4 regions of the Roseateles sp. GW835-FHT13E02 genome follow, and region 3 is predicted to be linked to each of the others. Evidence: predicted binding sites of a transcription regulator. Region 3 holds the regulator's gene; each other region holds the start of a gene.
The links. The regulator sigma-54, encoded in region 3, starts transcription at its own class of promoters, with help from an activator protein. The targets are predictions, from matches to a motif close to TGGCANGNAANCTGCTTT.

Region 1: the regulator sigma-54 is predicted to act here: its motif matches at 1,468-1,485, upstream of AC1Q6P_RS09830 (PEP-CTERM sorting domain-containing protein).
Region 2: the regulator sigma-54 is predicted to act here: its motif matches at 1,958-1,975, upstream of AC1Q6P_RS12380 (nidogen-like domain-containing protein).
Region 4: the regulator sigma-54 is predicted to act here: its motif matches at 1,891-1,908, upstream of pepA (flocculation-associated PEP-CTERM protein PepA).

Annotation. Positions count from the first base shown of each region.
Region 1 is NZ_JBXAGJ010000008.1:93,481-96,636, reverse strand. Features, by position in the region: gene AC1Q6P_RS09840 (DUF2726 domain-containing protein) at 1-145, shown strand, start outside; gene AC1Q6P_RS09835 (serine/threonine protein kinase) at 277-1,350, shown strand; gene AC1Q6P_RS09830 (PEP-CTERM sorting domain-containing protein) at 1,489-2,265, shown strand; gene htpG (molecular chaperone HtpG) at 2,336-3,156, opposite strand, start outside.
Region 2 is NZ_JBXAGJ010000011.1:55,749-58,904, reverse strand. Features, by position in the region: gene AC1Q6P_RS12390 (efflux RND transporter permease subunit) at 1-841, shown strand, start outside; gene AC1Q6P_RS12385 (substrate-binding periplasmic protein) at 1,101-1,823, shown strand; gene AC1Q6P_RS12380 (nidogen-like domain-containing protein) at 2,033-2,860, shown strand; gene AC1Q6P_RS12375 (L-serine ammonia-lyase) at 2,941-3,156, opposite strand, start outside.
Region 3 is NZ_JBXAGJ010000020.1:42,340-45,495, reverse strand. Features, by position in the region: gene AC1Q6P_RS18380 (SGNH/GDSL hydrolase family protein) at 1-990, opposite strand, end outside; gene AC1Q6P_RS18375 (RNA polymerase factor sigma-54) at 1,186-2,715, opposite strand; gene lptB (LPS export ABC transporter ATP-binding protein) at 2,814-3,156, opposite strand, start outside.
Region 4 is NZ_JBXAGJ010000025.1:72,317-75,472, reverse strand. Features, by position in the region: gene AC1Q6P_RS20840 (nitroreductase family protein) at 1-819, shown strand, start outside; gene pepA (flocculation-associated PEP-CTERM protein PepA) at 944-1,846, opposite strand; gene prsT (XrtA/PEP-CTERM system TPR-repeat protein PrsT) at 2,077-3,156, opposite strand, start outside.

The DNA.
Region 1 (3,156 bases), on a different contig from region 3:
CCACCGTGGCGGCCCGGCCTTCCAGAACTCGGTGCCTTTCGGTGAGCCGCTGAACGCCGACGCGCAATACCCGGACGAGGCGCCCAACGACATCGTCGGCCTGGTGGTCGACTCGCCGCGCTACGGCGGCAGGCTGCCCCGCTGAAGGCGCAGGCCCTTCGGCCAAAGCCTCAGCCCCCACAGCCCCCACAGCCCCCACAGCGCCAGCAGCGCCCAGGCGATACTGCGGCGCCGGACCGAACGAGGTCCGGCGCCGCTTTTTTCTTTTCCCCACCCATGAACCCAGACCTGGACCGCAGCTTCGGCTCCCTGACCCCCGAATTCATGCTTGACGCGCTGGACGCCGCCGGCCTCTACGGCGACGGCCGCATGCTGCAGCTGAACTCCTACGAGAACCGGGTGCTGCAGCTGCACCTGGAAGACGGGCGCATTGCGGTGGCCAAGTTCTACCGGCCCGGGCGCTGGAGCGATGCGCAGATCCTCGAAGAGCACCAGTTCGCGCGCGAGCTGGCCGAGGCCGAGGTGCCCGTGGCCGCACCCTGGGCGCTGCAGGACATCAAGGGCCAGCTGCACCTGGCCGGCACGCCGGCGACGCTGGCCCATTTCGGCGACCAGCGCTTCGCCGTCACCCCGCGCCAAGGTGGGCGGGCGCCCGAGCTGGAAGACCCCGAGGTGCTGCGCTGGATCGGCCGCCTGCTGGCCCGGCTGCACACGGTCGGCCGGCAGCGCCCTTTCGAGCACCGCCTGCGCTGGGCCGGCGCTGAGCCCGGCCGCATGGCCCGCGATCTGCTGGTCGCCCTGGACTGCGTGCCCATCGAAGTCTTCCCCGCCTGGGATGCGGTGGTGCAGGCCTGCCTGAGCCGCATCCAGCACATCTTCGACAGCATCCCGGAGCTGAAGGTGCTGCGCCTGCACGGCGACTGCCACCCAGGCAACATCCTCTGGACGCCCGACCATGGGCCGCATTTTGTGGACCTGGACGACGCCGTCACCGGCCCGGCGGTGCAGGACTTGTGGATGCTGCTCTCTGGCGACGAAGTGGCGGCGCGCCAGCAGCTGTCCTGGGTGCTGGACGGTTACGAGACGGTGGCCGAGTTCGACCGCCGCGAACTGCGCCTGATCGAACCGCTGCGCACCCTGCGCATGATTCACCACAGCGCCTGGCTGGCCAAACGCTGGAACGACCCGGCCTTTCCGCTCGCCTTCCCCTGGTTCGGTACGTCCAACTACTGGCATGACCAGGTCGCCAAACTGGGCGAGCAGCTGGAGGCCATGACGCCCAAGGACGAACGCCCCGTGGATGACTTCCTCGATGAAGGCGGGGTTCAGTTCGATGAGGGTTTCCGCTAGGAAGGTGCGCGTCTTTCGAGCCCCCTGGCATCCAGGATCTGTCGGTCAGCTTTACAGAATCCCGCAGCCCAACAAGCTCCGGGCCCTAACTCCTTGATTCATTGAGCTGTATCAAGCTGGCACGGAACTTGTAACTGAATGTTGCCTTCTCCCCATGGAACGGAGGCCATGTCAAGCCAGCGCTCAGGCGCTGCGCGGGACGTGGCGCTGAGCTGTCGGGTTCTGGTTCAAACCTCTTTGAATGAGCAACTTATGCAATCCAAAAAACTCTTCAGCGCCATGACTCTGGCCTTCGTTGGTGGCCTCTTCACCGGTGGCGCACAAGCCGGCGTTGTCTATAGCGAAGGCTTTGACAACGGTTTCAACGGCTGGACTCGCGGCGATGCCTACTGGTCGGACTGCCAAGGCCAAGGCAATTGCGTTGTCGGCTCCAGCGGGCAGAGTGGCGCCTACTTCAACCTGGGCACCCGCACAGGCCCGGAACCCGACCATCGCTTCTTCATCAGCTCCGTCTTCGACATTGCCGCCAACAGCGATTACACGCTCCAGTTCTACGTGCAGGACGACTACGCAGGCTATGCACCCTACAACGTGCCCATCCAAGCGCAGATCAACGGCAGCAATGTCGGTGGCATCGTCAAGGCTGCCACAGGCGGCTGGAACCTGATCAGCTTGAGCTGGAATTCTGGCGCTGCCACAACAGCTCAAATCACACTGAAGAACGAATACCAACTTTCGGGCTACTACCAAGGCGGCGGCTGGCTCGACTGGGGCTACGGCAATGACTTTGGGGTCGATTCGATCTCCTTGACTGGCGCTGCCCCCGCATCCAACCACGTGCCAGAGCCCGCGACGCTGTCGCTGGTGGCCCTGGCCTTGCTGGGCGTTTGCGCCGGCCGTCGCCGCTCAGTCTGAGCGCGCGCTCCGCATGAAAAAGCCCGCCAGATGGCGGGCTTTTTTCATCGAGCAGGACGTTGAGGAAACATCAGCCCAAGAGCATGGCGTTGACACGGCGCACGTAGGCGGCCGGGTCTTCCAGATGGCCGCCCTCGGCCAGGACAGCCTGGTCGAAGATCACCTGGGCCAGATCGTCGAACTGGGCGGCGCCGTCCAGCTTCTTGATCAGTGCGTGCTCGGCATTGATCTCCAGGGTCGGTAGCGAGGTGGGCGCGGCTTGACCGGCCTGCTTGAGCAGGCGGGCCAGATGGCCGCTCATATCGCCCTCTTCCACCACGATGCAGGCGGGCGAATCGACCAGACGGGTGGAGACGCGCACATCCTTGGCGCGGGCCTTCAGCGCTTCCTTCAGGCGGTCCAGCAGGGGCTTGAAGGTTTCAGCCGCTTCCTCGGCCTTCTTCTTTTCCTCTTCGTCCTGCAGCTTGCCCAGGTCGATGGCGCCCTTGGCCACCGATTGCAGCGGCTTGCCTTCGAACTCGAACAGGTGGGACAGCATCCACTCGTCCACGCGGTCGGTCAGCAGCAGCACCTCGATGCCCTTCTTGCGGAAGATCTCCAGCTGCGGGCTGTTCTTGGCGGCGCTCAAGCTGTCGGCGGTGATGTAGTAAATCGCCTCCTGGTCTTCCTTGGCGCGCTTCAGGTAGTCGGCCAGGGACACGCCTTCGTCGGCATGAGTGGAGGCGAAGCGCAGCAGCTTGGCCAGGCGCTCCTGGTTTTGATGGTCTTCGCCGATGCCTTCCTTGAGCACCTGGCCGAAGTCCTTCCAGAAGTCAGCGTACTTGGCGCGATCGGCTGCGTCCTCGCTGTCGGCCAGCGATTCCAGCATGCCCAGCACGCGCTTGGTCGAAC
Region 2 (3,156 bases), on a different contig from region 3:
GCGCATCGATCAGATGCTCAAGCTGCCCGTGGCCTTCGCCAAGGATGGCTCGCCGATCTCGCTCGATCAGGTGGCCACCATTGAATCGGTGTTCAACCCCGAGGTGATCCGCCGCCAGAACCTGCAGCGCCGCGAGGCCGTGTTTGCCGGCACCGAGGGCCGCCCCTCGGGTGATGTCAATGCCGATGTGCAGAAGATCGTCAAGTCCATGGAGCTGCCGCCCGGCGTCAGCTTCAATGTCGATGGCGCCGGCAAGCAGCAGAAGGAAGCATTCAACGGCTTGCTGGCGGCCATGGGCCTGGCGGTGATCTTCATCTACATCGTGCTGGCCAGCCAGTTCGGAAGCTTTGTGCAGCCGATCGCCATCATGGCCTCGCTGCCCCTGTCGCTGATTGGCGTGATGCTGGCCCTGCTGTTCACCGGCACCACGCTCAATGTGTTCTCCATGATCGGCCTGGTCATGCTGATGGGCCTGGTGACCAAGAACGCGATCCTGCTGATCGACTTTGCCAACCACGCCCGCAAGGGCGGGGCGAGCATTCCCGAGGCGCTGCTGGAGGCCGGCCTGGTGCGCATGCGCCCCATCATCATGACCACGGCGGCCATGGTCTTTGGCATGCTGCCCATGGCGATTGCCTTCAACCAGGGCGGTGAGGTGCAAGCCCCCATGGGCCGGGCCATCATCGGCGGCGTCATCACCTCGACCCTGCTGACCCTGGTGGTGGTGCCGGTGCTGTATTCCTACCTGGTGCGGGAGCGCAAACCCAAGCCGGCCGCTCAGCAGGAGGCGATGCTGGCCGAGCTGCCAGCGCTTGGCGCCGGCGCCAGCGCCAGCGCTTGATGCCGCAGGCAGCCCCAGGTCTTTGACTCACGGCGGCGCCCTTCGGGGCGCCGTTTCTTTTTCTTGAGGGGCGTGTTCTCCTGTACGACAGGATCGCTCGCGTGAGTTCGGAACGATTTGCCCGTGCGCGCGGCGGGGCCGGCCGCAGCAAGGGGCTCAGGCTTGGCTATGCTGCGCAGCCATGTTCCCTCGTTTTGGTTTCTGGCGGCAGGCCTGCCGCCACACGGCGCGCCCTTGCCGATGGCTGCTCTGCCTGCTCATGGTAGCAATCGGCCCGACGCTGCCAGCGCAAGCCCAACAACGCCTGCTCAGCGAAGAGTTCGCTCCCATCAACTTCAGCGAGAACGGCGAGGCCAAGGGCTTGGCGGTCGAGGTGGTGCAGGAGATCCAGCGGCGCCTGAAGAAGGAATTGCCGATCGAGTTCCAACCCTGGGCGCGTGCCTACCGCGAGGTGCAACTGGGTGGCGAAACCGCCTTGTTCAGCATGGCACGCACGCCAGGGCGAGAGCGCCTCTTCAAGTGGGTGGGGCCGGTGGTCACCTTCTACAGCTCGATCTATGCGCCGGCCCGCGGTGGCCTGCGACTGCGCAGCATGGACGATGCCAAGCGGGCCAAGTCGGTGCTGGTGGTGCGTGACTGGTACACCTCGGAGGAGCTGAGCCAGCTGGGCTTTCGCAACCTGGTCAGCGTTGCCGATCCGCAGGCAGCCATCCGCATGCTCCTGGCCCAGCGGGCGGATTATTTCGCCACCGAACGTCTGTCCATGCCCAAGATCATGGCGCAGGCCGGCGTGCCCGAGGATGCGCTGGAGATCGTGTACAGCTATGCCAGCGCCGAAGGGTATATCGCCTTCTCGCGTGACACCCCTGACCGTGTCGTTCAAGCCTGGCAGCGGGCACTCGATGCCATGAAGCGCGATGGCAGCTTTGCGGCCATCTACAAGCGCTGGCTGCCTCAGGACAGCCCGCCAATCAAGCGCTAAGCCCGGTCTAGCAGTCTGTACCCGTGCCGCAGGTCATGGGTTTTTTGTATGCAGTTGTTACCACGTTGTCGGGTTTTCTGACAACGTTACGTTCTGTTTCGTGCAAATTGCCGCGCCACAAGGACTTGGTGCGCTGGCATGAACCCTGCTTCACAAAGCAAGTTCGCCAATGGGCGAACTTTTGTTTTGGACACTTGTAGGGATACGAATTGAAGATCAAGACTCTGTTTTCCGCCGCACTGCTGGTCTCGGGACTGGTGGCAGCGAGCTCTTCGGCTCTGGCGGGCGCTGTGCATCACACCGACCTGTTCTCGGCCAACACCTTGCCGCGCAATGACGATGGCTCCACCGGCCTGGTCAACATCGGCTTCAACGTCAATTTCTTCGGCAGCCAGTTCACCCAGCTGTTCGTCAACAACAACGGCAACGTGACGTTTGATCGAGCCTTGGACACTTACACGCCCTTCGGCCTGCAGGGCACCAACCGCCAGATCCTGGCGGCCTTCTTTGCCGACGTGGACACCCGCAATACCCGCAGCGGCGTGACCCAGTACGGCACCGGCCTGCTGAACGGCCACAAGGTCTTCGGCGTGAACTGGCTGGACGTGGGCTACTTTGACACCCAGGCCAACAAGCTGAACACCTTCCAGCTCGTCATCACCGACCGCTCGGACATCAATGCCGGCGACTTCGACTTCGAGTTCAACTACGACAAGGTGCAGTGGGAAACCGGTGATGCCACCAGCAGCGGCGGCAGCAACGGCCAAGGCGGCAATTCGGTGCGCGTGGGCTGGTCTAACGGCAACAGCAACTCCTTCGAGCTGCCTGGCTCGGCCATCAACGGCGCGTTGCTGGACGGCGGCGCTCAGTCTCTGGTTGCCGGCTCCCTGAATTCCAACGTCGCCGGCCGCTACAGCTTCAGCGTGCGCAATGGCTCGGTGCAGCCGCCCTCGACCGTGCCGGAGCCGAGCTCCCTGCTGCTGGTCGGCCTGGCCCTGGCTGGCCTGGGTGCGGTTTCGCGCCGCCGTCGCGCTTGATGATCCTGCGAGCCCTGCTGGATCCATGAAAAAAGGCGACCCGAGGGTCGCCTTTTTCGTGCCAGCGCGCGCGATCGGCGTCAGCACTCGACGATGTTCACCGCCAGGCCGCCGCGTGCGGTTTCCTTGTACTTGGTCATCATGTCGGCGCCGGTGTCGCGCATGGTCTTGATGACCTTGTCCAGGCTCACGAAGTGCGTGCCGTCGCCGCGCAAGGCCATGCGCGCGGCATTGATGGCCTTGACCGAGGCGATGGCGTTGCGTTCGATGCAGGGGATTTGCACCAGGCCGCCCAC
Region 3 (3,156 bases):
GCGCAGACCCAGGGCTGCCAGGCCCAGGCCCATCAGCAGCCAGGTCTGCGGTTCCGGCACGGCGGCCAGCATGCCCTGGCCGAGGTAGCTGTGGGTCAGCGTGGTCGGGTGGATGCGGTCCCAGTACATATAGCTCTCGGGGTTGCTGCAGGTGCTGCCGTCGGGCTGGCCGACATAGCCGGTGAAGCAGGCCGCCGTCACATTGCTGAAGCCGTAGAGCGCCGCGTTGTCGACCAGGGCTTGCTGCGTGCCCAGGGTGTCGAAGTAACGGATGTCGATGCCGGGCAGGGCGCGCAGCTGGCCGATAGCCTGATTCAGGCCGAGGTTGAAGCCCAGGGAGAGCTGGTGCAACTGGCCCGAGAGGCCGGAGGACAGGCCGGCCGGCGTCTGGCCCAGATCGGGCAGGCCCGGCATCAGGAAGTTGCGTGCGCCCAGGCCGTAGAGGGTCTGCACGGCATTGCTGAGGTTCTGGATGGCCGCTTGCGCCGTGGCCTGCGAGAAACCCAGGTACTGGAAATCATTGGCCCCGCCCCACAGCAGGTACAGCGCCTGGCTGTCGGCGGCCGTGCCGGCCAGGCCGGACTGGAAGGCGCCCACTTGCGAGAGCATGCCCGTGTTCTGCAAGGCGGCCGGGGCACCTGCGGCCACCGCCGCGCCGTTGAGCCAGCCGGTTTGGGCACCGCCCCAGGCGTAATCCTGCAGGCTCACGCCCAGGCCTTGCGCGAGGTGCTCGACGGCCACCTGGCCGTTGGAAAAACGACCCTGGAAATAGTTGCCCGGCTGGGGCACTGCGCCGCCGGTGGCGCGGTAGAAATTGCCGTTGTCCGAGAGGCTGTCGCCGAAGGCGATCACGCGGCTGTAGCTGGTGGCGGCGCTGCTGCCCGTGGCCTGAGCCTGAGCTTGGGAGGGGGCGGCCCAGGCCAGGTTGGCGGCGAGTATCAGCAGGGCGGGCAGGCGGGCGCCGGCCGGGGAGCGGAGGGTGGTGTTCACGGCAGACCTTTCAAGTAACGATCCAAGTCAGCGGCATGATGGCATGTCTCGAAATGGGAATCACCTGAAATCGGTGTGCGTGTTCACGTTTGGGGGTGAACAGGTGAACGGGTGAACAGGTGAACAGGTGAATGGTGAATCGTGGGGTGTGGTTCACCAGTTCACTGATTCACCCGTTCACTCAAGCTTCAACCTTCAAACCACCCGCCGCATCGTCGTCGTCCCGATGTGCATGCCTTCGCGGTATTTGGCGACGGTGCGGCGCGCGACCTGGATGCCTTGTTCTTCCAGCATGCTGGCCAGGGCGCTGTCGGACAGGGGTTTGGCCGGGTTCTCGGCGGCGATGAACTGCTTGATCAGCTCGCGCACGGCGGTGCTGGAGGCTTCACCGCCAGCCTCGGTGGACAGGCCCGAGCCGAAGAAATACTTGAGCTCGAAGGTACCAAAGGGCGTGGCCATGTACTTGGCCGTGGTCACGCGCGAGATGGTTGATTCGTGCAGGCCCAGCTCGTCGGCGATCTCGCGCAGCACCAGGGGTTTCATGGCCACGGCGCCGTGGCTGAAGAAACCTTTTTGCCGCTCGACGATGGCGGTGGAGACGCGCAGGATGGTGTCGAAGCGCTGCTGGATGTTCTTGATGAACCAGCGCGCCTCCTGCAGCTGGCCGCCCAGGGCGCTGTTGCTGATGCCGCCGCGCGTCTGGCGCAGGGCGTTGGCGTAGAGCTCGTTGATGCGCAGCTTGGGCGCGACCTCGGGGTTGATGATGACGCGCAGCTCGCGGCCGACCTTGCGCACGATCACGTCCGGGATCACGGCCGGCGCCTGGCCGCGGGCAAAACGCCGGCCGGGCTTGGGCTCCAGGGCCACGATCAGGGCTTGCGCTTCACGCAGCAAGGCATCGTCGGCGCCGGTCAGCAGCATCAGGCGGCGGCTGTCGCGCTTGGCCAGCAGGTCCAAGTGCTTTTTGCAGATCATGATGGCGATCACCTGCGGCGCGCTGCGCGGCAGCTGGCGCAGCTGCAGCTCCAGGCATTCCGTCAGTTCGCGGGCACCGACGCCGGGCGGGTCCATGTGGTGCAGCCATTTGAGGGCGATGCGCAGGTGGTCGAGCAGCTCCTCGCGCTCGGCGGCGCTGTCCTCGTCGCCGTCCGGCACCAGGGCCTCGGCGATGGCTTCCAGGCTGTCCTCGAGATAGCCGTCCTCGTTGAGCGAATCGATCAGCAGGCGCAGCGCCAGCTGGTCGGTATCGCTGAGGTGCATGCCGGCCATCTGCTGGACCAGATGCTCTTGCAGGCTGATCTCGGCCGATTCCTGGTCGCTGCGTTCGCCGTCTTCATCGTTGCTGCCCGAGCCGCTGCCGTTGTTGCTGGGCAGTTCGCGGATGCCGTCGAAATCGTCGCCCTCGGTGCCGTTCTCCCAGTCCTCGCGTTCGGTGCTGCCGAAGTCTTCGGCCTGCAGCTCGGGCGTGGCCTCGGCCTCGGCGCCGCCGCCCAGCTCACGGTCGGCGCCGCTGTCCTCGGCGGCACTGGCCGGGCGCAGCTCGGGCAGCTCGGGCGTGGCGACGGAGAAGTCTTCTTCGGTTTCGAGCAGCGGGTTCTGCGCCAGCATCTGCTCGACTTCCTGATTCAGCTCCAGCGTGGACAGTTGCAGCAGGCGGATCGATTGCTGCAGCTGCGGCGTCAAGGCCAGATGCTGGCTCAGTCGAACCTGGAGTGACTGCTTCATGGCGCGGGCTCAGGGGCAGTCGTGAGATGCAGGAATCCCAGCATCAGCCCCGCGCGGGGCTGCCGTGGCAGCGGGCGTGTAGGCATCCATGGCCGGCTCTACATGCGGAAATGTTCGCCGAGATAGACCTTGCGCACATCGGCGTTGGCCACGATCTCGTCCGGCGTGCCCTCGGCCAGCACCGAGCCCTCGCTGATGATGTAGGCCCGGTCGCAGATGCCCAGGGTCTCGCGCACATTGTGGTCGGTGATCAGCACGCCGATCTGGCGCGCCTTCAGGAAGCCGATGATGCGCTGGATCTCCAGCACCGCGATCGGGTCCACGCCGGCGAAGGGTTCGTCCAGCAGGATGAAGCGCGGCTGAGTGGCCAGGGCGCGGGCGATCTCGACGCGGCGGCGTTCGCCGCCCGAGAGCGCCGGCGCCGGGCTGTCGCGCAGCTTC
Region 4 (3,156 bases), on a different contig from region 3:
CATTTCTCACCCAGCGACAACTCAACACGCAGCCCATTGATTGACTGCATTCAAAGCCGAAGCGTTCAACGGCGACCCTTGAGCACCACCCCACTGACCGCGAGCCAGAAGCAAACACTTGAATCGGCTTGCGGCGACGGCTTCGAAATCTTGTGGCTAGAAGGGCCCCAAGCCCGCTGGAACACCGCCTGGCTGATGTTCCATTCCGCAAAGATCCGCCTGACTTCCCCTGAGGCCTACGAGGTGCATCGCGACATCATCGACTGGCGCAAGCAGTTCAGCACGAGCAAAGTTCCTGAACAAGCGCTCGGCACAGATCCAATGACGACCCGCCTGATGGAGTTCGTCATGGGAAGCTGGGAGCGGGTGCGCTTTTTCAACCGATTTCTGGCTGGGACATGGGCACCAAGATTTCAGCTGGACCTTTTCCCAAGCCTGCGCTGCGGCGCGCACTACGTGCTGGTGGCAAAACAACAAGCTCGGACACTCGAAGACTTCGTGGACGCCGGCCGTGCGATGCAGAGGTTTTGGCTCACATCCACGCACTTGAATTTACAAATGCAGCCGGAAATCACTCCGCTTGTGTTTGCACGCTACGCACGCGAGAGCCGCAAGTTCTCCAGGGAAACGAAGGTGATTGACTTGGCCCAGGAGGTGAAAGCCCGGCTTGAAGCCCTGCTGGGCACGGACGCCTCAAATCGCGCCGTGTTCATGGGAAGGCTGGGCTCGGGCCCCGCTGCCACCTCGCGATCCCTGCGACACCCCCTTGAGGAGCTGATCACCACGAAGCCAACCATTACGCCGACGCAGCACGGATGAAGGAAGGGTGGCTATCGCTTCCGACAAAAAAGAGAACTCAAAACAAAAAAAGGGGCGCTAGAGCGCCCCTTTCATCTTGCTGCCAGCCAGCCTGATCAATGACCAAGCCAGCTTTGAAACAAGCTCAAGCTTGCTTGCGACGGCGAGCCGACAGGCCCAGGCCCAGCAGAGCGAAACCAGTCAGAGCCAACGAAGTCGGCTCAGGCACGCTGAAGAAGAAGGACTGGCTGGCATCAGCTTGGCCGATGAAAGCGGTGTTGTCGCCGACCGGCAGACCGTTGCCGCCCACGCCGAAGCCGCTACCTTGCCAAGAAGTCGGCTGAGTCCAAGTACCGTTGGTGCCGCCCAGGAAGCCCAGGGTCGACTGAACCGTGGTGCCGTTCAGGTTGGGCAAGATGTAGGCATTGTTGGTGTAGCTGGTCGTGCCATTCACCGAAGCGCTGGTCAGGCCGCTGCTCGGATTGGTAAAGCCCTGTGGGCCGGCCACGGTTTGACCACCGGTGAAAGAACCGCCCAAGATTTGATCGCCGTCACCAAAACCAGACTGGCTAACCAGGGCTGCGTCGGGGGTGTTGTCCAGGTAGATGCCCCAGGTACCGGTGATCGGAGTGATCGACACCAGCGAGCAGTTGTAGTTCAAGCACGTCACCTTCTCTTGGAAGTTTGCGCGCACGGTGATCTCGTAGCCAGCACCACCGGTGCCTTGCACCAGATTGGGCAGCACGAAGTTACCACCACCAGCCTGCAGAACAGCCACAGCGAAGGAGTTGTAGAACACGTCGATCACATCAGACGTGCCAGTGCAACCGCCGGTGAAGTTGGGGCCGAAAGCGCCGACAGCGCAGCCAGAGCCAATGTTCTGCGCGGTAATGTCGTAGCTCTTGATGAGCACGGACGAAGACGACGACCAGTCGAAGCCACCGAAGTTATTCAGGAGACCATCGGGGGTCTGGAAGGTAGCGGCGCTGGCGGAAGCCACTGCTGCCATCAAACCAAAGCCGGCGAGGACTTTCTTTGCTGCGTTCATGAGTGTTTCTCCAAAAGAGGTTTGGGACATTCCCTGCCCTATCGCAAGCACTTGGCGTGCCAACAATGAATTTCATTTAACAATCAACAACTTACAAACTTGACCGAGGACAGAACTCACAACAACCAGGGCATCCGTAAAAATTTCCGACACCCTCAAACCTGCCCCCCCCCCAAAAAAACTGCAAGCACCCCAATCAGGCACACACCAAGGAGGCAGCGCCTGAAGGATCACAAGCTCTTGGCGAGTTGCCGGTATTCATCTGACCTGGCGTACTCTGGCCGCTCGCGCCCCAACTTCTCGTACTCGGACTTGGCCTGATCCTTCTGCCCCGCCGCCAGCAGTCGCTTGACCAGATTGAGTCGGTAATTGGCAACCGATCCATCCAAATCAACGGCTTTGCGCTGCAGTTCGACCGCTTTGGCGAAGTCCCCCAGATCCGAATGGATCTCAGACAAGGTATCCAGCACACCCGCGCTGCGCGGCTGCAAGCGCTGAGCACGCTCCGCCAGCTCTTTCGCCTGCGGGCGTTTCGACTTGTTGTACAACCACGCCATGTTGTTGAGCGCCCCAACATTCTCCGGCTGCATCTTGAGCACCGCTCCGTACCAACGCTCTGCTTGAGCGAAGTCCTTTCGACTCAGCGCAACGTCTCCGAGGTAGAAGGTGAAGATGGCATCGTTCGGCAGGGCTTGAGAGCGCTGCTGAGCAAATGAATCGGCAGCAGAAACGTCCTTGGCCATGAGCAGGGACTTGTGAAGCTTGATCGCCACATCCGTGTGACGCCCATCCACCTGAAGTGCCTTCCGATACCAATCAACAGCTGCACCCCAGTCCTTCTTGAACGCAGCCACGTCACCGGCCAACGCCCAGCCCAGCGGCAATTTCGGATAGCTCTTTTGGATCTGCTGGCACAACTTGTAGGCATCATCTGCCTTGCCTGAACCTGCCAATACCGAGACCAGTGCCGACTGCACATCCCGGTTGTCCGGCTGCAATAGCATGGCCTTACGAAGCACCGAAATTGCAGCATCGAACTTGTTGTTGGCCACATGCATCTTGGCAAGCGACAACAATGGCTTGACCGACTTGGGCTGCATCAAGATCAGCTTGCTCAGCTGGTTCTCGGCTTGAATGAAATCACCTCGGCTTGCATATGCATCCGCCAGCAACTCCAAGCCCTCGGGGCGGTTGGGCAATTGCGTGATGGTGTCTTGCGCCAAAGCCAAGGCCTTGGTCGTGTCGCCACTGCGAAGGTAGAAGCGACTCAGTTGCACCCGCGGCGCAACCTCCGCGGGAAGATCCTTGAG